Regions from separate parts of the Sphingobium sp. LF-16 genome, predicted to be linked through region 1. Evidence: predicted binding sites of a transcription regulator. Region 1 holds the regulator's gene; the other holds the start of a gene.

Evidence for each region. The regulator LexA, encoded in region 1, represses DNA repair genes until DNA is damaged. The targets are predictions, from matches to a motif close to GTTCCNCNCTTGTTCT.
Region 2: the regulator LexA is predicted to act here: its motif matches at 5,424-5,439, upstream of DIZ22_RS04465 (UvrD-helicase domain-containing protein).

What each region holds. Positions count from the first base shown of each region.
Region 1 is NZ_CP029335.1:1,688,342-1,698,062, reverse strand. It holds gene DIZ22_RS07945 (citrate synthase) at 1-793, opposite strand, end outside; gene gltX (glutamate--tRNA ligase) at 814-2,286, opposite strand; partial or broken gene DIZ22_RS22370 (ComEC/Rec2 family competence protein) at 2,306-4,427, shown strand; gene lexA (transcriptional repressor LexA) at 4,430-5,107, opposite strand; gene glp (gephyrin-like molybdotransferase Glp) at 5,212-6,396, opposite strand; gene moaC (cyclic pyranopterin monophosphate synthase MoaC) at 6,393-6,878, opposite strand; gene trpC (indole-3-glycerol phosphate synthase TrpC) at 6,875-7,666, opposite strand; gene trpD (anthranilate phosphoribosyltransferase) at 7,663-8,655, opposite strand; gene DIZ22_RS07905 (chloride channel protein) at 8,788-9,721, shown strand, end outside.
Region 2 is NZ_CP029335.1:917,465-927,185, reverse strand. It holds gene DIZ22_RS04505 (MFS transporter) at 1-722, opposite strand, end outside; gene DIZ22_RS04500 (response regulator) at 820-1,302, opposite strand; partial or broken gene DIZ22_RS22435 (pseudouridine synthase) at 2,188-2,979, shown strand; gene rsmD (16S rRNA (guanine(966)-N(2))-methyltransferase RsmD) at 2,976-3,530, shown strand; gene DIZ22_RS04485 (globin domain-containing protein) at 3,546-3,992, opposite strand; gene DIZ22_RS04480 (Rrf2 family transcriptional regulator) at 4,100-4,594, shown strand; gene DIZ22_RS04475 (hypothetical protein) at 4,551-4,892, opposite strand; gene DIZ22_RS04470 (GFA family protein) at 5,001-5,396, opposite strand; gene DIZ22_RS04465 (UvrD-helicase domain-containing protein) at 5,510-7,786, shown strand; tRNA gene DIZ22_RS04460 (tRNA-Ala) at 8,179-8,254, opposite strand; tRNA gene DIZ22_RS04455 (tRNA-Ala) at 8,325-8,400, opposite strand; tRNA gene DIZ22_RS04450 (tRNA-Ala) at 8,473-8,548, opposite strand; gene DIZ22_RS04445 (TIGR02300 family protein) at 8,637-8,975, opposite strand; gene aroA (3-phosphoshikimate 1-carboxyvinyltransferase) at 9,122-9,721, shown strand, end outside.

The sequences.
Region 1 (9,721 bases):
GCGCCGGGCCCCACAGGCAAGCGATGCCGGCCGCGATGCAGGCGAACGGGTTGGCGCCCGACGAACCGGCAAGACGCACGGTCGAGGTCGACGCGTTCTGCTCATGGTCGGCATGCAGGGTGAAGATCTTGTCCATCGCGTCGACGACGATCGGATCGATCTTATACTCTTCCGCCGGGACCGAGAAGGTCATGTTCAGGAAGTTGGCGGTGTAGCTGAGGTCGTTGCGCGGATAGACGAAGGGCTGACCCACCGAATATTTGTACGCCATCGCAGCGATCGTCGGCATCTTGGCGATCAGGCGGTGGCTCGCAATGCGGCGCTGTTCCGGATCGTTGATGTCGGTCGAGTCATGATAGAAGGCCGACAGGGCGCCGACGACGCCGACCATGATCGCCATCGGGTGGGCGTCACGACGGAAGCCGCGGAAGAAGGCGGTCAGCTGTTCATGCACCATGGTGTGGCGCGTGATGGTGTTGGTGAACTCGGCCAGTTCCTTGGCCGAAGGCAGTTCGCCGTTCAGCAGCAGATAGCAGACTTCCATGAAGCTGGACTGTTCGGCGAGCTGGCCGATCGGATAGCCACGGTGCAGCAGCACGCCGGCGTCGCCATCGATATAGGTCAGGCCCGACTCGCAGCTGGCGGTCGAGGTGAAGCCCGGATCGTAGGTGAACATGCCGGTGTTGGCGTAGAGCTTGCGAACGTCGATGACCTGGGGACCGACGGTACCATCCATGATGGCATAGTCCTTGGCCTCTCCGCCAACGGTCAAACTGGCATTATTATCCGACATGTTTTTCTCCTTAACTGCCGTCAACCGGCCACCACGTGCCCCGCAGCGGTCAGTCGCTTCAAGCTTTCCTCTTTCCCCAGAAGGAAGAGGACATCAAAAATACCCGGCGAGACCGTGCGCCCGGTGAGCGCCGCACGAAGCGGCTGTGCCACCTTGCCCAGGCCAAGCCCCGCATCCTCTGCCACGCGGCGTATCACTTCATCGATCGCTTCAACCGTCCAGGACTGGACGGGCTGGAGAGCGTCGGCTGTCTTTTTCAGCAGCTCACGCGCGGGTTCATCTAGCAGAGCAGACGCCTTCTCGTCAAAATCGAGCGGGCAAGATTTGAACAGAAACTCCGCGCCTTCTGCAATTTCGTTAAGTGTCTTGGCCCGCGGCTTGAGCGAAACCATCGCCTGGGTCAAAATATCGCGCTGGGCGTCATTCAGTTGCGTATCAAGACGCGACTCAACGCGCGGGGCGACCAGAGCGGCCAGGCGCGCCTCATCGGCCTCGCGCAGATAATGGCCGTTCAGATTTTCCAGCTTCTTGATGTCGAAGCGCGAGGGCGAACGGCCGACGCCGTCGATATCGAACAGTTCGATGGCGCGCTCGATCGAGATGATCTCCTCGTCGCCATGGCCCCAGCCCAGGCGCAGCAGATAGTTGAGTACCGCTTCGGGCAGCATCCCCATCTCGTCGCGATAGGCGTCGACGCCGAGCGCACCGTGGCGCTTCGACAGCTTTGCGCCGTCCGACCCGTGGATCAGCGGGATATGGCCATAGACCGGCTCTTCCCAGCCCATCGCCTTGATAATGGCCAGCTGACGGAAGGCGTTGTTGAGATGGTCGTCGCCGCGGATGACATGGGTGACGCCCATGTCATGGTCGTCGACCACGACGGCCAGCATATAGGTGGGGGTGCCGTCCGACCGGAGCAGGATCATGTCGTCCAGCTCGGCATTCTGCACCACGACGCGGCCCTGGACCGCATCCTCGATGACCGTTTCACCGGTCCGAGGGGCCTTGATACGGATGACGAAGGGGGCGCCTTCGGGCGCTTCCTCCGGCGAACGGTCGCGCCAGCGGCCATCATAGCGCATCGGCTGCTTGGCGGCGCGCTGCTGTTCACGCAGCTCGGCCAGCTCTTCCTGCGTCGCATAGCAGCGATAGGCATGGCCATTGGCGAGCAGCTGGTTGGCGACCTCGGCATGGCGCGGGGTACGCTCGAACTGGAACACGGCCGGCTCATCGCCGCCCAGGTTCAGCCATTCCAGACCGTCGAAGATGGCTGCCACGGCTTCCTCGGTGGAGCGGGCGCGATCGGTATCCTCGATGCGGAGCAGGAACTTGCCGCCATGATGGCGCGCGAACAGCCAGTTGAACAGCGCGGTGCGGGCGCCGCCAATATGCAGGAAGCCCGTTGGCGACGGGGCGAAACGGGTCACCACCTGCTTGTTCAATCCCGTTGCACTTGCCGTCATATTCGCTGACATTCTTCCTGCCTGATCCATGGATGCGACGCCCCCTAGCATGGCTTTTGAGCCACGACAAACGTCCGTTGGGCGCAGGACGGTGCGTATTGCGCACAATGGATTTGCGCGGATCGAACAATGGCTGGAGGTGGAGCGCGAACAGCTCGCCTTGTGGGTGCCGGTGGCGCTGGGCGCGGGCATTGCCGGCTGGTTCGTACTGCCGGGACCGGCACACTGGCTGGCCAGTTGCTGCGCGGCGCTGGGGCTGGCCTGTCTGGCGCTGTTGCTGCCGGTGGGCGCGCGATTGCGGCATATGCTGGTGGCGGGCGGCTTGCTGGCTTGTGTTGGTTGCCTGCTGGTCTGGGGCAAGGCGACATGGCTGGGTCAGCCGCCGCTGGCCCGTCCCATATTCGTACAGGTGACGGGGACGGTGACGGCGGTGGCCAAGCTGCCGGCGCAACAGATGGTGCGCGTGGGGCTGCGGCCGATCGAGGCGCCAGCGCTGCCCGCGGCGATCCGAGTGAATATCGCGGAGGCGGATGTGCCCGAAGGACTGGGTAAGGGGGCGGTGCTGCGCTTTCGCGTGCGCCTGATGCCGCCCGCGCCGCCGAGCGTGCCGGGGGGCGTTCGATTTCGCGCGGCGTGCTTATTTCCAGGGGATCGGGGCGACCGGGCGGGCGCTGGCGCCGGTCGAAATGGTGGAGCAGGCGCGCGAGGGGCCGACGCTGCGGGCGCGACTGTTCGATCATATCGGCGGGCAGGTGGCGGGCGCACCGGCGGGGATTGCGGTGGCGCTGGCGACCGGCGATCAGGGCGCGATTGCCGAAGCGGATGCCGAGGCGATGCGGCGCAGTGGCCTTGCCCATCTTCTGTCGATCAGCGGGCTGCATGTGACGGCGCTGATCGGGGCGGTGATATTCCTGCTGTTGCGCCTGCTGGCGCTGATCCCGCGCGCGGCGCTGGACTGGCCGCTGATGCTGATCGCGGCGGCCGGGGGCGCGCTGGCGGGGATCGGCTATACGCTGCTGACGGGCGCGGAGGTGCCGACGGTGCGATCCTGCATCGCGGCGCTGCTGGTGCTGGGCGGGCTGGCGCTGGGGCGCGAGGCGATCACCTTGCGGCTGGTGGCGACCGGGGCGCTGGTGGTGCTGGTCTTCTGGCCGGAGGCGCTGATCGGGCCGAGCTTCCAGATGAGCTTTGCTGCCGTGGTCGCGCTGGTGGCGCTGGGCGAGCATCGGTGGTTCAAGGCGTTCGCGATGGCGCGGGACGAGCCTTGGTTGCGCAAGGCCGGGCGGACGGTGGCGGCGATGCTGATGACGGGCCTTGCCATCGAACTGGTGCTGGCGCCGATCGCCCTTTTCCATTTTCACAAGGCAGGTTTGCTGGGTGCGGTGGCCAACCTGATCGCGATCCCGCTCACCACCTTCGTCATCATGCCGCTGGAGGCGCTGGCGCTGGGCTTCGATCTGGTCGGGCTGGGCGCGCCCTTCTGGTGGCTCACGACCAAGGCGATCGCGCTGTTGCTGGCGGTGGCGCATGGCGTGGCGGCCAGCCCGATGGCGGTGATGCTGGCGCCGGCGGTGCCGGGCTGGATTTTCGGGATCATTGTCGTTGGTGGTCTGTGGTGCTTGCTGTGGCGCAGTCACTGGCGCTGGCTGGGGTTGGGGCCAATCGCAATCGGCCTGATCGGCATCGCGCTGCTGGCGCCGCCCGACATCGTTGTAACCGGCGACGGACAACATGTCGCGGTGCGAACACCGACGGGGACGATGGCGCTGCTGCGCGAGGGCGTGGGCGATTATGTCCGCGACGTGCTGAGCGAGAGCGCGGGCTATGACGGGACGCTGGAGGCGATCGCGAAGATGCCGCAGGCGCGCTGTTCGACCGATCTGTGCGCGGTGACATTGCCACGGGACGGGCGCGACTGGCATTTGCTGGTGACGCGCAATGCGATGCTGGTCGACCGGCCGATATTGGAGCGGGATTGCGCGGCGGCCGATATCGTCATCAGCGACCGGGGCCTGCCCTGGTGGTGCCGGCCGCGCTGGATGAAGATCGACCGCCGGCTGCTGTCACGCTCCGGCGGCCTGTCGATTGGCCTTGAAAGCGGCAAAGTTCACACCGTCCATCGGCCCGGAGACGCGCATCCGTGGATCGTGCGCCGCCGGCCCCGAACGGCCGGTCAGTTGTAGCGGCGCAGCAGGCCGGCGAGCTTGCCCTGGATGCGGACCTGGCGCGGATCGTAGATTTGCGGTTCATAGGCGGCATTGGCGGGATCGAGCCGGACCCGGCTGCCTTCGCGGCGGAAATATTTGAGCGTCGCTTCGGCGTCGTCGATCAGGGCGACGACGATCTGGCCTTCGCGCGCGACTTCGGTGCGCTGGATCAGCGCGAAGTCGCCGTCGAGAATGCCGGCCTCCATCATCGAGTCCCCCGACACTTCGAGCGCATAATGATCGCCCGAGCCGAGCAAGGCGGCGGGGACGGAGAGCATGGTATGGCTTTCCATCGCCTCGATCGGGACGCCGGCAGCGATGCGGCCGTGCAGCGGGATTTCGATCACGTCATTGGCGGCGGTCGGCAGCAGCACGGCCGGAGCCGACACCTTGGGCGTCGGAATGGCCGGCGCGGGCGCGCGGTGCATCGCGTCGGGCAGCTTGAGCACTTCGAGCGCGCGGGCACGGTTGGGCAGGCGGCGGATGAAGCCGCGTTCCTCCAGCGCATTGATCAGCCGGTGGATGCCGGACTTGGAGCGCAGGTCGAGCGCGTCCTTCATCTCCTCGAACGAAGGGGACACGCCGCCTTCTTCCAGCCGGGTCTGAATGAAGCTCAGCAATTCCTGCTGCTTGGGCGTCAACATCGGCGGTCCTCCATGGAACGAATGAAGAACGCATAGGAAACGGAAAGGGGCAAGTCAAGCGCGTTAAGCCATGCGCCGCTTTTGCCGGTCAGGCGGTCAGATAGTCAGGCGGTCAGGGGGATGATGTCGACCATGTCGCCGGCAATGGCGGGGGCTGAACCGGCCGGGCGGCGGATCAGACAGTCGGCCAGCGCCATGGCGGCTGTAGCGGCGCTGTCCTGCGCGGTGACCGAGACGATGCCGTCGGCGCCGCGATAGGCGCGCAGATAATCGTCGCGTTCCGCCGTCGCGCCGAGTGGGGCGGCAAGGCGGGCCTGCACGACCGGCGGCAGCGGCGCGCGCGATCCGGCGAGATGGCGGACCAGCGGGCAGAGGAAGAGGGTGCCGGTGACGAAAGCGGAGACCGGATTGCCCGGCAGGCCGAGGAAGGTGGCGTTCCCCAGGCGCCCGGCCATCAGCGGTTTGCCCGGCCGCATCGCGATCTTGTAGAAATCGAGCGTGCCGCCGGCGGCCGCAAAGGCGGGGCGGACATAGTCATGGTCGCCGACCGAGGCGCCGCCGGTCGAGACGATGATGTCGGCCTGTGCCGCCTGTTCCAGCGCCTGCGTCATGGCGCCAAGATCGTCAGGCACGATGCCGAGGTCGATCACGTCGCAGGGCAGGGCGGCGAGCAGGGCGGCCAACATCGGCGCGTTGGACGAGGGGAGATATCCCGGCGGCGTCGGCGCGCCGGGGGGGACAAGCTCATTGCCGGTCGAGAGCAGGGCGATGCGCGGCCGAGCACCGACGGGCAGACTGCCATGGCCGCCCAGCACCGCAAGCGCGATCCGGCCCGGCGTGAGGCGGCTGCCGGCGCTGACCAGCGGCGTGCCGGCGCGGAAGTCTGAGCCGAGCAGGCGGACATGCCTGCCGGACGTCAATATGCCGTCATGCGCGGTCAGTGTGTCGCCATCGCGCGTGGCATTTTCCTGGATCAATATGGCGTCGGCGCCGGCCGGCAAGGGCGCGCCGGTGAAGATGCGGCAGGCCTGGCCCGGTTGCAGGGCCGGGATATTGGTGTCGCCCGCGCTGCTGGTGGCGACCAGTTGCCACGGCCCGGCGCCTTCGGATGCGCGCACGGCATAGCCGTCCATCGCGGAAAGATCGGCCCAGGGCTGGTTACGGAGTGCGCTGATGTCGGTGGCGAGCCAGCGACCGGCACAGGCGGCGACGGGCACATATTCGGCTGGCAACGGATCGGCGAGGGCAAGGAGCCGCGCCTGCGCGTCCGCGACCGGCATCAGGCTCATCGGTCGCTGCTCTCCGGCGCGGTCCAGTCGCCCGACTTGCCGCCGCGCTTGGCGAGCAGGCGAACATCGCCGATTATCATGCCCTTATCGAGCGCCTTGGCCATGTCATAGACGGTGAGCAAGGCGGCGGTCGCGGCGGTCAGCGCCTCCATCTCCACCCCGGTCTGGCCAGCGGTGCGCGCGGTTGCGGTGACGGTGACGCCGTCATCGTGGAGAGTAAAGTCGATGGTGACGGCGCTCAGCGGGATCGGATGGCAGAGCGGGATCAGTTCGGCGGTGCGCTTGGCCGCCATGATGCCGGCGACGCGGGCCACGGCCAGCACATCCCCCTTCTTGACGAGGCCGGCGGCGATCGCCTGCGCAGCGTCGGCCGCCATGGTGATGCGGCCGGCGGCCACCGCCTCGCGCGCGCTCACGGCCTTGGCCGAGACATCGACCATGCGGGCGGCGCCATCCTCGTCGAGATGGGTGAGGCCGGTCATGCGCCTGTCAGCAGGTTGCGGGTCGCCGCCTCGACATCGGCCTGGCGCATGAGGGTTTCGCCGACCAGGAAGCAGCGCACGCCATGATCGGCCATGGCGGTGAGGTCGGCATGCGAGCCAAGGCCGCTTTCGGCAACGAAGGTGCAGCCATCGGGCGCCTTGCCGACCAGTTCATAAGTGCGCGCGAAATCGACGCTGAAATCGCGCAGGTCGCGGTTGTTGACGCCGATCAGGCGCGAGCGGAGCTTGAGCGCGCGTTCCAGTTCGGCCTCGTCATGCACCTCGATCAGGGCATCCATGCCAAGGCCAAGCGCGGCGTCCTCTATCTCCTGCATCTGGGCGTCGTCCAGCGCGGCAACGATGATCAGGATCGCGTCGGCGCCGAGCGCGCGGCTTTCGAGGATCTGCCAGGGGTCGACGATGAAATCCTTGCGCAGCACCGGCAGCGCGCAGGCCGATCGGGCGGCCATGAGATAATCGTCATGGCCCTGGAAATAGGGCTCGTCGGTCAGCACCGAAAGGCAGGCAGCGCCACCGGCGGCATAGGCCACCGCATGGGCCGGCGGATCGAAATCGGCGCGGATCAGCCCCTTCGACGGGCTGGCCTTCTTCACCTCGGCGATCAGGCCGAAGCCCGAACGGGCGGCATCGTCCAGCGCCCTGCGGAAGCCGCGCGGCGGGGTCTGCTCGCTGGCGCGGGCGTGGAGCGATGCGATCGTGGTCGCGGCCTTGCGGCGGGCGACATCCTCGCGCTTGAAATCGCAGATTTCGATGAGCTTGTTGGTCATTGATAGGCAATCCAGCAATTGAGGAGCGCGTTGGCAAGGCCGTTGTCGATCGCTTCGGCGGCCTGTTCGACGCCTTCCTGGAAATCATGGGCAGCGTCAGCCACCACCAAAGCGGCGGCGGCGTTGAGCAGCACGGCGTCGCGGTAGGCACCGGCCTCGCCCTGGAGCAGGGCGCGGAGCGCCGCGGCATTATGGGCCGGGTCGCCGCCGCGAATGGCGGTGACGGGTTGGGTCGAGAGGCCGAGGTCCGCGGCGGTCAGGCGGCGCATCGCGACCACGCCGTCGGCCGTCACCTCGGCAATGTCATTGCCGCCGGCGAGCGAGAGTTCGTCGAGGCCCTCGTCGCCCGACACGATCATCGCATGGGTCGCGCCAAGCTGGCCGAGCGCATCGGCATAGATGGGGACATAGGCGGGGCGGGCGATGCCGACGAGCTGGCGACGGACATTGGCGGGATTGGCGAGCGGCCCCATCAGGTTGAAGATGGTGCGTTCGCCGATCGACCGGCGGACCGGGCCGAGGCGTTTGAGCGCAGGATGGTAATTTTGTGCGAACAGGAAGCAGATGCCCAGATCCTTGAGCGTCGCTTCCGCCGTGGCGGCGGCGCGATCGAGATCAAGGCCCAGCGCTTCGAGCGTGTCGGCGGCGCCCGCCTTGGACGAGGCGGCGCGATTGCCATGCTTGGCGACCGGCACGCCGGCGGCGGCCACCACCAGGCTGACGGCGGTCGAGACATTGAGCGTATGATGGCCGTCGCCGCCGGTGCCGCAGACGTCGATCGTGCCGTCGGGCGCGTCGACCGGGATCATCCGGGCGCGCATCGCACGGGCGGCGGCGGCGATTTCCGTCGCGGTCTCGCCGCGCCGCGCCATTGTGACGAGGAAGCCGGCGATCGCCTCGTCCGACAGGTCGGCGTCGAACAGCAGGTCGAAGGCGCGGGCGGCTTCGTCGGCGGCCAGGGGCGCGCTGGGATCGGGCAACAGGGTCATGGGCCAAGCCTTTAGTCCCGGCCGCGCGCGAAAGTCGAGGGCGACATGCTATTTGCCCGCCAATTGGAATTTTGTTGCGTGGCCCGGCAATTGGCTTGACGTGCAGGCCAAAGGGGCGTTGTCGGAGAAACCATGCACCGTTCCTGGTCGACCCTGTTCTGGAGCCTTGCCATCCGCCAGCGCCGCCGGTTGCGCGAGAGCGAGGCGGCCTTCATCCTGCTCGCCATATTGGCGGGCGTGGCGGCGGGGCTGATCACCAACCTGTTGCAGCTGATGGCGCACGGCATTCAGGAACTGCTCTATGGCGTCAGCATCAACCGGCTGAGCGCGTTGGGCGAGATCCGCCATCCCTGGCGGCTGCTGGGTCTGCCGCTGGGCGGGCTGGCGCTGGTGCTGCTGGCACGGCTGCTGCGCCGGCGGCAACGGCCGCAACGGCCGCTGATCGACGTGGTGGAGGCCAATGCGCTGCATGGCGGGCGCATCCCGATGGCCGACAATCTGGTGATCGCGGGGCAGACGATCTTGTCGAACGGGGCGGGTGCTTCGGTCGGGCTGGAGGCGGCCTATGCGCAGATGGGCGGCGGCGTCGCGTCGCTGCTGGGGCAATGGCTGAAGCTGCGGCGCAATGATCTGCGCACTTTGGTCGGCGCGGGCGCAGGGGCGGGCGTGGGCGCGGCCTTCGGCGCGCCGCTGGCCGGCGCCTTCTATGCGTTCGAGATCGTGATTGGCCATTATACGCCGGCCGCGATCGCGCCGGTTGTGGCGGCGGCCCTGAGCGCTGCCTTCGTGACGCGCGCGCTCGGCGTCGAACCCTGGCTGATCGCGACCACGGCGGACCGGATATTGGGGACGGCGGACTATCTTCTCTATGCGCTGCTGGGCCTGATCTGCGCGGGGCTGGGCATCCTCATCATGCGGATGGTGACCTTTGCCGAGATGCGGGTGCAGGGCTGGACCTGGCCGGGGCGGTGGAAGCCGGTGATCGGCGGCCTGCTGCTGATGCCGCTCGCCTGGTTGACGCCGCAGACCTTGTCGGCGGGCCATGGCGCGCTGCACCTCAACCTCA
Region 2 (9,721 bases), 770 kb from region 1:
ATGAAGGGATTGAGCACCGTTTCCTTTAGCCATGCGCCGAACCGCTTCCCGGCCATTTCCCCATGGCGATCAACATAAGTGCCCGGCCCAGCCCAGAGCGCCCCCAGCGCACCGGGCAGCACCAGCAAGGCGGTCAGGCCATATGCAAGCGGCCAGCCAAGGCCGAGTCCTGTCTGCGGTGAATAGAGGAAGATCGTCCCGACCCCGGAGAAGAAGGCGCCAAGCCGATAGCCGAACTGGTTCGTCGCCGTGCCATAAGGCATCTCTTCATCGCTCAATATCTCGATACGATAGGCATCGATCACGATATCCTGTGTCGCGCCCAGGAAGGAGACCAGGATCGCGCAAAAGGCGAAATAGCCAAGATGATTGGCAGGATCGCTGCTCCCCAGCATCCAGATCGCGCCGAACAGCAGCAACTGAATGAAAAACAGCCAGGCGCGCCGCTGACCGAAAAGCCGCGTGAGGATCGGAAGCGGGAGCTTATCGACCAACGGCGCCCAGAGCCATTTGAGCGTATAAGGTGTCGTCAGGCCGATAGCGAAACCGATCGTAGACTTCTGGATACCCACTTTGGATAGCCAATAGCCCATCGTGCCAAGCAGCAGCATAAGCGGAAACCCGCTCGATATGCCGATCAACAAGGCCACGAACGGCATTTTCCCGAAATAGGGACGCATGACATCCCGCCAGTTCCGTTTACCCTCGGCGATATCTGTCACACATATTCCCCGCGCCCGTTCATTACGGGCGCCACCATATGAGCAAATGCAGCAGAGGCAAGCGGCACGGGCCTGCCTGCCCCGGATCAGCCCGGTGTCAGGCGATCTCGGCGAACAGCTTCATGCCGCGCGGCTTGCGTGGTGGCGCACGTCCGGCCAGCACAGCATCGACCACCGCGATCGCCGCCAGCAGGTCGCGCGGGGCGAAGGGCTTGGCGAGGCAGCCGACCGCCAGCGATCGCGCATCGGCGGGACAGGCACCGGTGACGAACAGCACCGGCAATTGGCGCGCATGGGCATGACGCGCGACCTCTATGCCGCAACGCCCACCGCGCAGATTGATGTCGGTCACGACCAGATCGACCGATCCGGCATCGATCACGCGGGCAGCATGAGTGTGACTGTCGACGGTGGCGGCGATACGATAGCCTGCCTGGGACAGGATATGCTCATGGTCGAAGGCGACGAGCGGTTCATCCTCCACCACCAGCACGCTGCGAATGGCGTTGCGCGGCGCACCTGCCCCGTCTCTCGCCCCGTCCCTGGCGGTGTCGTCCCCTCTGATTCGCCCGAAAAACATTTGCTGTCCTGCCCCGTTTCCGCCATGCAACCGACCAACGCCGCGCCCCGGCGCCGGGTTGCGCCCGGCCGGGGCTTTGCCGTTCACATGGACGGCGCTATGGCACCGTTCATCATATTGCACATGCCGCCCTGATATGGGGATGGCCACCCGTCACGAAAAGGAATGCATCAAGTGGAACCGCCAAAAAAATCTGGTCCGCCGCGCCGGTCAGGTCCGGGCGGTCCCAAGCGTACCTCCGGCCCCGGATCGCGTGACGGCGCCGATCGCGGCACTGGCCGTGGCCCCGCCCGATCGGACGCCCGATCGGATAGTCGCAACGAAGGTCGCTTTGACAGCCGGAGCGAAGGCCGTCCGGGCCGCCCCGCCCCGCGTGGCGAGCGCCCCGATCGCAATGGCCCCGGCGAGGCCCGAGGCAATCGCTTTGGCGAAGGCCGCAGCGAACGCGGCGAAGGTCGCGGCGCCCGCCCCGATCGCAGCGCTTCGGGCGAAGGCCGTAGCGGTCGCTTTGCCGGAAACCGCGAAGAAGGCCGTGGCGACCGCCCGGCCCGCGGCGCGCGTCCCGATCGCAACGGTGCCGGCGAAGGCCGTGGCCGCTTCGGTGAAGCGCGCGGTGAACGCAGCGAACGCCCGGCCCGTGGCCGCCCCGATCGCGCCGCCCAGCCGGATCGTGCCGAACGCCCCGCCCCCAGCGGTCGCCCAGCCGAAGACAAGCGCCCCGAGCGCGCCGCCGCTGGAGATCGCCCCGCGCGCGCGCCCTTTGGCGAGCGTGCCGCCCGCACCGCTTTCGGTGACCGTCCGACCCGCCCGCGCCCGGAAGGTCGCACTGAAGGTCGTATGGGCGGCACATCCTATCCGCCGCGCCGCCCCGGCAGCAAGAAGCCGGCTGCGCCCCACACCGCCAACCCGCACCCGGCCCGCGCCGCCGCGGAAACCAGCGGCAAGGGCGAACCCCAGCGTATCGCCAAGCTGCTCGCCCGCGCCGGCATCGCCTCGCGCCGCGAGATCGAGCGGATGATCGAGGAAGGCCGTATCGCCAGGGACGGCGTCACGATCGACACCCCCGCGACGCTGCTGACCTCGCTCCATGGCGTCACCGTCGACGGCGATCCGGTCGCCGCGCCCGCGCCCGCGCGCCTGTTCCTGTTCCACAAGCCGACCGGCTTCCTCACCACCGAGCGCGACCCTGCCGGTCGGCCGACCATCTACGACATCCTCCCCGACGACCTGCCGCGGCTGATGCCGATCGGTCGCCTCGACATGAATACCGAGGGGCTGTTGCTGCTCACCACCGATGGCGAGTTCAAGCGCGAGATGGAATTGCCCTCGACCGGCGTGCCGCGCACCTATCGCGCCCGCGCCTTTGGCGAGGTCAGCCAGCAGCAGCTCGAGGATCTGTTCGACGGCATCGAGATTGACGGCATCCAATATGGTCCGATCGAGGCCAATCTGGAACGGCGCACCGGCCGCAACCAGTGGATCGAAATGACCCTGACCGAAGGCAAGAACCGAGAAGTGCGCCGCGTGCTCGAACATTTCGAACTCAAGGTCAATCGCCTGATCCGCACCAGCTACGGCCCGTTCGAACTGGGTGAACTCGCCGGCGGCGCGGTCGAGGAAGTGCGCCAGCATGACCTGGTCGCCTTCCGCAGCAGCCTGAAGAAAGCACAGAAATGAGGATCATCTCGGGTCAATGGCGCGGCCGTCCGCTGGTCGCGCCCAAGGGCGACGCCACCCGTCCCACCGGCGACCGCACCCGCGAAACGCTCTTTTCGATGCTGGCGAGCCGGCTGGGATCGTTCGAGGAGCTGGCCGTGGGCGATTTCTTCGCCGGCTCGGGCGCGCTGGGCTTTGAAGCCCTGTCGCGCGGCGCCGGCTCTTGCCTGTTCGTCGAGCAGGACAAGGCGGCGATCGACGCGATCCGCGCCAATGGCGACAAGCTCGGCCTGCGCCCCGACATCCGCCAGACCAGCGTGCTCTCGCTCGGCCCGACGAAGACGCCGCTCGACCTCATCTTCATGGACCCGCCCTATGACACCGGCGCGGGCCAGGTCGCACTCGACAAGCTGGCGCGCCTGGGCTGGACCAGCCCGGCCACCTGGATCAGCATCGAAACCGACCGGCGCGAGGACGTCGCGGTCAAGGGCTTCACCGTCGACGCCGTGCGCGACGTCGGCAAGGCGCGCCTCACCCTGCTCCGCGCAGAGGACAGCGCGCCCGCCGCGTAACGATCAGGCGGAATATCAGGCGGCCTCCGCGTAGGCCGCCTGTTCCTTGCCGATCAGGATATCGGCCAGGAAAGTATAAGCTTCCGCCCAGGCGGCCAGCACCTCATCGGTCGCCACTTCTTCGCCCAGCACCTCGCGGATCGCGGGCAGCAGCGCGGCCGCCACCTTGGGATAATGGTCCGGCTGCACGCCCGTATCGACATGGCGCTGCACCATGCGCGCGATCGCGCCGTCCAGCGCCTGCAACTTGTCGACATTCTCGGCAAAGCCCAGGATCGCCGCCGCCAGCCGGCGCGGCTGCTCGCCGCTGGCCTGCGCCGCCTGATCGAACATGTCCTTGATCGACGCATCCTCGAACAGCCGTGCATACATGCGAGTGGTGATCTCGACGCCATGACGCCGCAGCGCCGGGCCGGTCGCCTTCACGATGGCGATGGTTTCGGGGGACAGATTTGCGCGCATGACAGGCTCCTTATCGGGGACTCAATAAGGTTCATTTAATATGCATCTTTTAAGATGTAAATTGAATATATATTTATACCACCCTGTCCGCAGGATAGGAGGGCGCGATGCAATTGACCCGCCACACCGACTATGCGCTGCGCGTGCTGATCCATCTCGCCGCCGTGCCGGGCGGACGGGCGACGATCCCGGAAATTGCCGATGCCTATGGCCTGTCGCGCAATCATCTGATGAAGGTGGTGCATGGCCTGGGCCAGGGCGGCTTCATCCGCACCCAGCGCGGTCGGGGCGGCGGCTTCGCCCTCGCCGCCGATCCTGTCGATATCCGCATCGGCGCGGTCGTACGCCATAGCGAGCCGGACATGGCGATGGCCGATTGCGCATCCTGTGCGATCCGCCCGGCCTGCGGCTTGTCAGGCATATTGGCGCAGGCGGTCGGTGCTTTCCTGACGGTGCTGGACGGCTACAGCCTGGCCGACGCGGCGCGTGACCGGACCGGCCTCGCAGCGCTCATCGCCGCCCTGCCCGGCCCTGCCGCTGCCGATCCCAAACCGGATCTCAGCCCGGCCTGCGCATCCTCTTCTTCGCCTCGCCCGGATTGACGCAACCGTCCTGCACGCCCTTGCCGCAGACCGGATAGGCCTTCGCCTCGGTCGGCGGCGGCGTCATGTTGCCGCCTACCGTCACAGGATTGGCCGCCGTGCCCACCGGCGCGGCGGGATCGCGCGGCACGTCCGCAGGCGCCGGCACCATGCCCGTCTCGGCCGGCACCGCGCCGGTCGGCTGCGCGGCATTGGGATCCTGGTTCTGGGCCGGCGGCGACATCGCCTGCGCCCCGGCCTGACCGGGCAGCGCCGCCATCGACAAAGCGGCAAAGCCGGCGATCATGATGATCTTCATCGGGTTGGTCCTTCTACTCCTTGCCCCGAGCAAAGGAGAAACCGGCCGCCCCACCTCTCTGTTCCGCGTCAGCGACGAACCGTGCCGCCGCTGACGCCGGCCGCACGCTCAGTCTGCCGGATAGCGATCGAACCGGGGCAGGTCATGCGCCGCCGCCATCCACGGGGCCGCCTCGGCATATTGGACATGGATCGCCGGCGGAAAGACCGTCTGATCGTCCAGCGTCGCGCTCTGGATGTCGATCATGCCGGGAAACACCGTCGGGTTGGTGTAGAACAGCCCGGTGCCACAAGTGCCGCAGAAATGGCGGGTCGCATTGTCCGACGATTGGTAGGTGACCGGATCGCCCTCTATCGTCACCTTGTCATGCGGGAACAGCGCCCAGCCGACCATCGGCGCGCCCGCGCTCATCCGGCAATCGCTGCAATGGCACAGCGCGCTGTAAACCGGCTCGCCCTCCGCCGCATAATGGATCGCCCCGCACTGGCACCGCCCCGTCACCATCATCTTGCTCCATTCGCATCTTGCGTGATTCTCTTTTTGTTCTCATAGATTGCCTCCCGCTGCAAGGCCATCCGCCCTTGCCCCCGCAACCGCCCATCCCTAGTTGATCGCCCATGACCGTGCCTGCCCCCTCTCCCAATGACCCGCCCTATCTGAAGGGCCTCAACGAACCGCAGCGCGAAGCGGTGCTGACCACGGAGGGACCGGTGCTGGTGCTGGCCGGCGCGGGCACGGGCAAGACGGCGGCCCTGACCGCCCGCCTCGCCCATCTGGTCGCGACCCAGCGCGCCTGGCCCTCGGAAATCCTGGCCGTGACCTTCACCAACAAGGCGGCACGGGAAATGCGCGAGCGTGTCGGCCGGATGATCGGCCCGGCGGTCGAGGGCATGCCCTGGCTTGGCACCTTTCACGCGATCGCCGCCAAGATGCTGCGCCGCCATGCCGAACTGGTGGGCCTCCAGTCCAATTTCACCATCCTCGACACCGACGACCAGTTGCGCCTGATGAAGCAGCTGATCCAGGCCGAGGGGATTGACGAGAAGCGCTGGCCCGCCCGCCAGCTCGCCGGCCTCATCGACCAGTGGAAGAACAAGGGCCTCACGCCGGAGGAAGTCGGTGCCGGCGAGGCGGAGGGCTATGCCCATGGCAAGGGGCAAAAGCTCTATGCCGCCTATCAGGCCCGCCTTCGCGAGGTAAATGCCTGCGATTTCGGTGACTTGTTGCTACATTCTCTCACTATCTTGAAGCGTCACCGCGATGTGCTGGAGCAATATCAGCAGCGCTTCAAATATATCATGGTGGACGAATATCAGGACACCAATAGCAGCCAGTATCTCTGGCTCCGCCTGCTCGCCCAGACCCGCAAGAATATCTGCTGCGTCGGCGACGATGACCAGTCCATCTATTCATGGCGCGGCGCAGAAGTCGCCAATATCCTACGGTTCGAAAAGGACTTCCCCGGCGCCGTGATCGTCCGTCTGGAACAGAATTACCGCTCCACCCCCCATATCCTGGGCGCCGCCTCCGGGGTGATCGCGGAAAATGGCAATCGCCTGGGCAAGACATTGTGGACCGACATCGACGTCGGCGAGAAGGTGCGCGTGCTCGGCGTGTGGGACGGGCCGGAAGAAGCCCGCCGCGTCGGCGACGAGATCGAGGCGATCGCCCGCGCCGGCGGCTCGCTGGACGAGGTCGCGATCCTCGTGCGCGCCCAGCACCAGACCCGCGAATTCGAAGACCGCTTCATCCAGATCGGCCTGCCTTATCGCATCGTCGGTGGCTTCCGCTTCTATGAGCGCGCCGAAATCCGCGACGCGCTCGCCTATCTGCGCCTCGTCAACCAGCCGGCCGACGACCTGGCGTTCGAGCGGATCGTCAACGTGCCGAAGCGCGGCCTGGGCGACAAGGCGGTCGAGAAGCTGCACCGGCTGGCGCGCGCGGAGGGCATTCCCCTAGCCCTCGCCGCAGCCCGCATCCTCGACACCGACGAACTGACGCCCCAGGCGCGTCGTTCGCTCGGCGCCTTCATCGGCGACCTCGCCCGCTGGCGCGATCGCGCCGCACAACTGCCCCATGCCGAACTGGCGCGCCAGATCCTGGACGAAAGCGGCTATACCGCCACGCTCCAGGCCGAACGTTCGACCGAGAGCGCCGGGCGGCTCGAAAATCTGAGCGAACTCACCCGCGCGATGGAGGAATATGAGACGCTGGGCGCCTTCCTCGAACATGTCAGCCTGGTCATGGACAATGAGGCGCAGCAGGATGAGCAGAAGCTCACCATCATGACCATCCACGCCGCCAAGGGGCTGGAATTCGACAATGTCTTCCTCGCCGGCTGGGAGGAAGGCATTTTCCCCTCGCAGCGTGCGCTGGACGAAGGCGGGCTCAACAGCCTGGAGGAGGAACGGCGCCTCGCCTACGTGGCGATCACGCGCGCGCGCAAGCGCTGCACCATCCTCCACGCCGCCAACCGCCGCATCTATGGTCAGTGGACCAGCTCCATCCCTTCCCGCTTCGTCGGCGAATTGCCACCCGAACATGTGGACGAGGAAAGCAGCATGTCCGGCGGCGCCTCGCTCTGGCGCGCCAACTGGTCGGAACGGGACGATCCCTTCGCCAATGTCGCGCGCGGCTCGTCGCGCGGCCCCGGCTGGCAGCGCGCCCAGACCAGCGGCCAGTTCAGTCGCGAACCCGTGCGAATCGTCGAAGCCCGCACCTCCGCCGTATCGCTCGGCAACAAGGGTCGCGACGATGTGTCCATCGGCCAGCGCGTCTTCCACCAGAAATTCGGCTATGGCACGATCGCCGCGATCGAGGGCAACAAGCTGGAAATCGACTTCGAAACCGCCGGCCGCAAGCGGGTGATGGACAGCTTCATCACGCTGGCCTGAACGGCGCCCGCCCTGTCCTCATTCGCGAAGGCGGGAATGGCCCAAAAGGGTGGGAACAAGACATAGCCCCTCCCTTCCAGGGAGGGGTTGGGGTGGGTTGCGAGCGTAGCGAGCTTCTGCCCTATCGACCGTAGACCGCCGCTACGCGGCGCACCCACCCCCGGCCCCTCCCTGGAAGGGAGGGGAGTAGGAAACGTCTGCTTCTGGTCGCTTCCAGACCATCCTCCCCTGCAAGGGGAGTTCAAGGGAGACCCGTGTCTCCCTTGAACTGGCCGTAGGCCAGACGGAGGGGCGCCCCCTCTCGATACGACACCGCAGCCAGCCCGACCGAATCCGAAGGCCATCAACGCAATCCCATGGGTTGCGTGTGCATGATGCTATGTGAAGAAAAATGGTGGAGCCTAGCGGGATCGAACCGCTGACCTCCTGCATGCCATGCAGGCGCTCTCCCAGCTGAGCTAAGGCCCCATCCTGATACGGCGCAAGCCGCGTCCCGATGGATCAGACCATGTCCGGCACAAGCCGTCGGCCGAAAAATTGGTGGAGCCTAGCGGGATCGAACCGCTGACCTCCTGCATGCCATGCAGGCGCTCTCCCAGCTGAGCTAAGGCCCCATCCTGATACGGCGCGAACCGCGTCCCGAATGGATCAAACCATGTCCGGCACAAGCCGTCGGCCGAAAAAATTGGTGGAGCCTAGCGGGATCGAACCGCTGACCTCCTGCATGCCATGCAGGCGCTCTCCCAGCTGAGCTAAGGCCCCGTACCATCTTGAGGCGCCGTTGGGTCCGGCGCCTCGGAGGTCGCTGCCTCTAGGATCAGGCGATCCCGTTGGCAAGCAGAATTTTCACTTAATTGTCGTCGTCGCCGTCATCGTTGCCGGCATCGACGCCCAGGTCGTCATCGCCGCCCAGATCGACGTCATTATCCGGCGAATCGCCGTCATCATCGACGTCCAGATCAATGTCCAGATCATCGTCCGCCGTCTCCAGCTCGCCATCGGCCGTTTCCACGACCTTCTTGGGCGCGGCCTCTTCATAGGGCAGCGGCTGCTTCGACTTCAGCACCGGTTCGGGCTCCCAGGCGGCGCCGCAGTTGATGCAGGTCACCGGGTCGTCCTTGCCCAGGTCATAGAAGCGAGTCGCGCATTTCGGGCAGGTCCGCTTCGTGCCCCATTCAGCCTTCACCATGTCCGGCCTGTTCCTTCTTCGATGCTCAAACAGAAATCACGCGGCACAACGGAAGTCGGCCACGAAACGTCGGGCGCCTTGCCATAGCGAAACCGCGCTGTCAAAAGCCGGGCGCATTTTTTCGGTTCCAAGATGATGGATACCCCGTGACCAGCCATAATGACCAACCCAGCCCGATGACCTTCACCGCCGCCCCTGCCCTGTCCGGCAGCGTCGCGGTTCCGGGCGACAAGAGCATTTCCCACCGTTCGCTGATGCTGTCCGCCCTGGCCGTGGGCGAAAGCCGGGTCGAAGGCCTGCTGGAGGGCGAGGATGTGCTGGCCACCGCGGCCGCCCTTCGCGCCATGGGCGCGAAAATTACCAAAGTATCCGCCGCCGATGGCGGCGGTGGGCGCGCCATGGGCGCCGACATCCGCCGTGACGATGACGGCATCTGGCATATTCATGGCGTCGGCGTCGGCGGCCTGCTCCAGCCGCAGGAAGCGCTCGACATGGGCAATAGCGGCACCTCGACCCGCCTGCTGATGGGCCTGGTCGCCAGCCATGGCATCACCGCCACCTTCGTCGGCGACGCATCCCTCAGCAAGCGCCCGATGGCGCGCGTCACCGAACCGCTCTCCCGCGTCGGCGCCAGCTTCACCGCCAGCCCCGGTGATCGCCTGCCGCTGACCATGACCGGCGCCTGCCCGGCCGTGCCGCTCGACTACACCCTGCCAGTCGCCTCAGCCCAGGTGAAGTCGGCGATC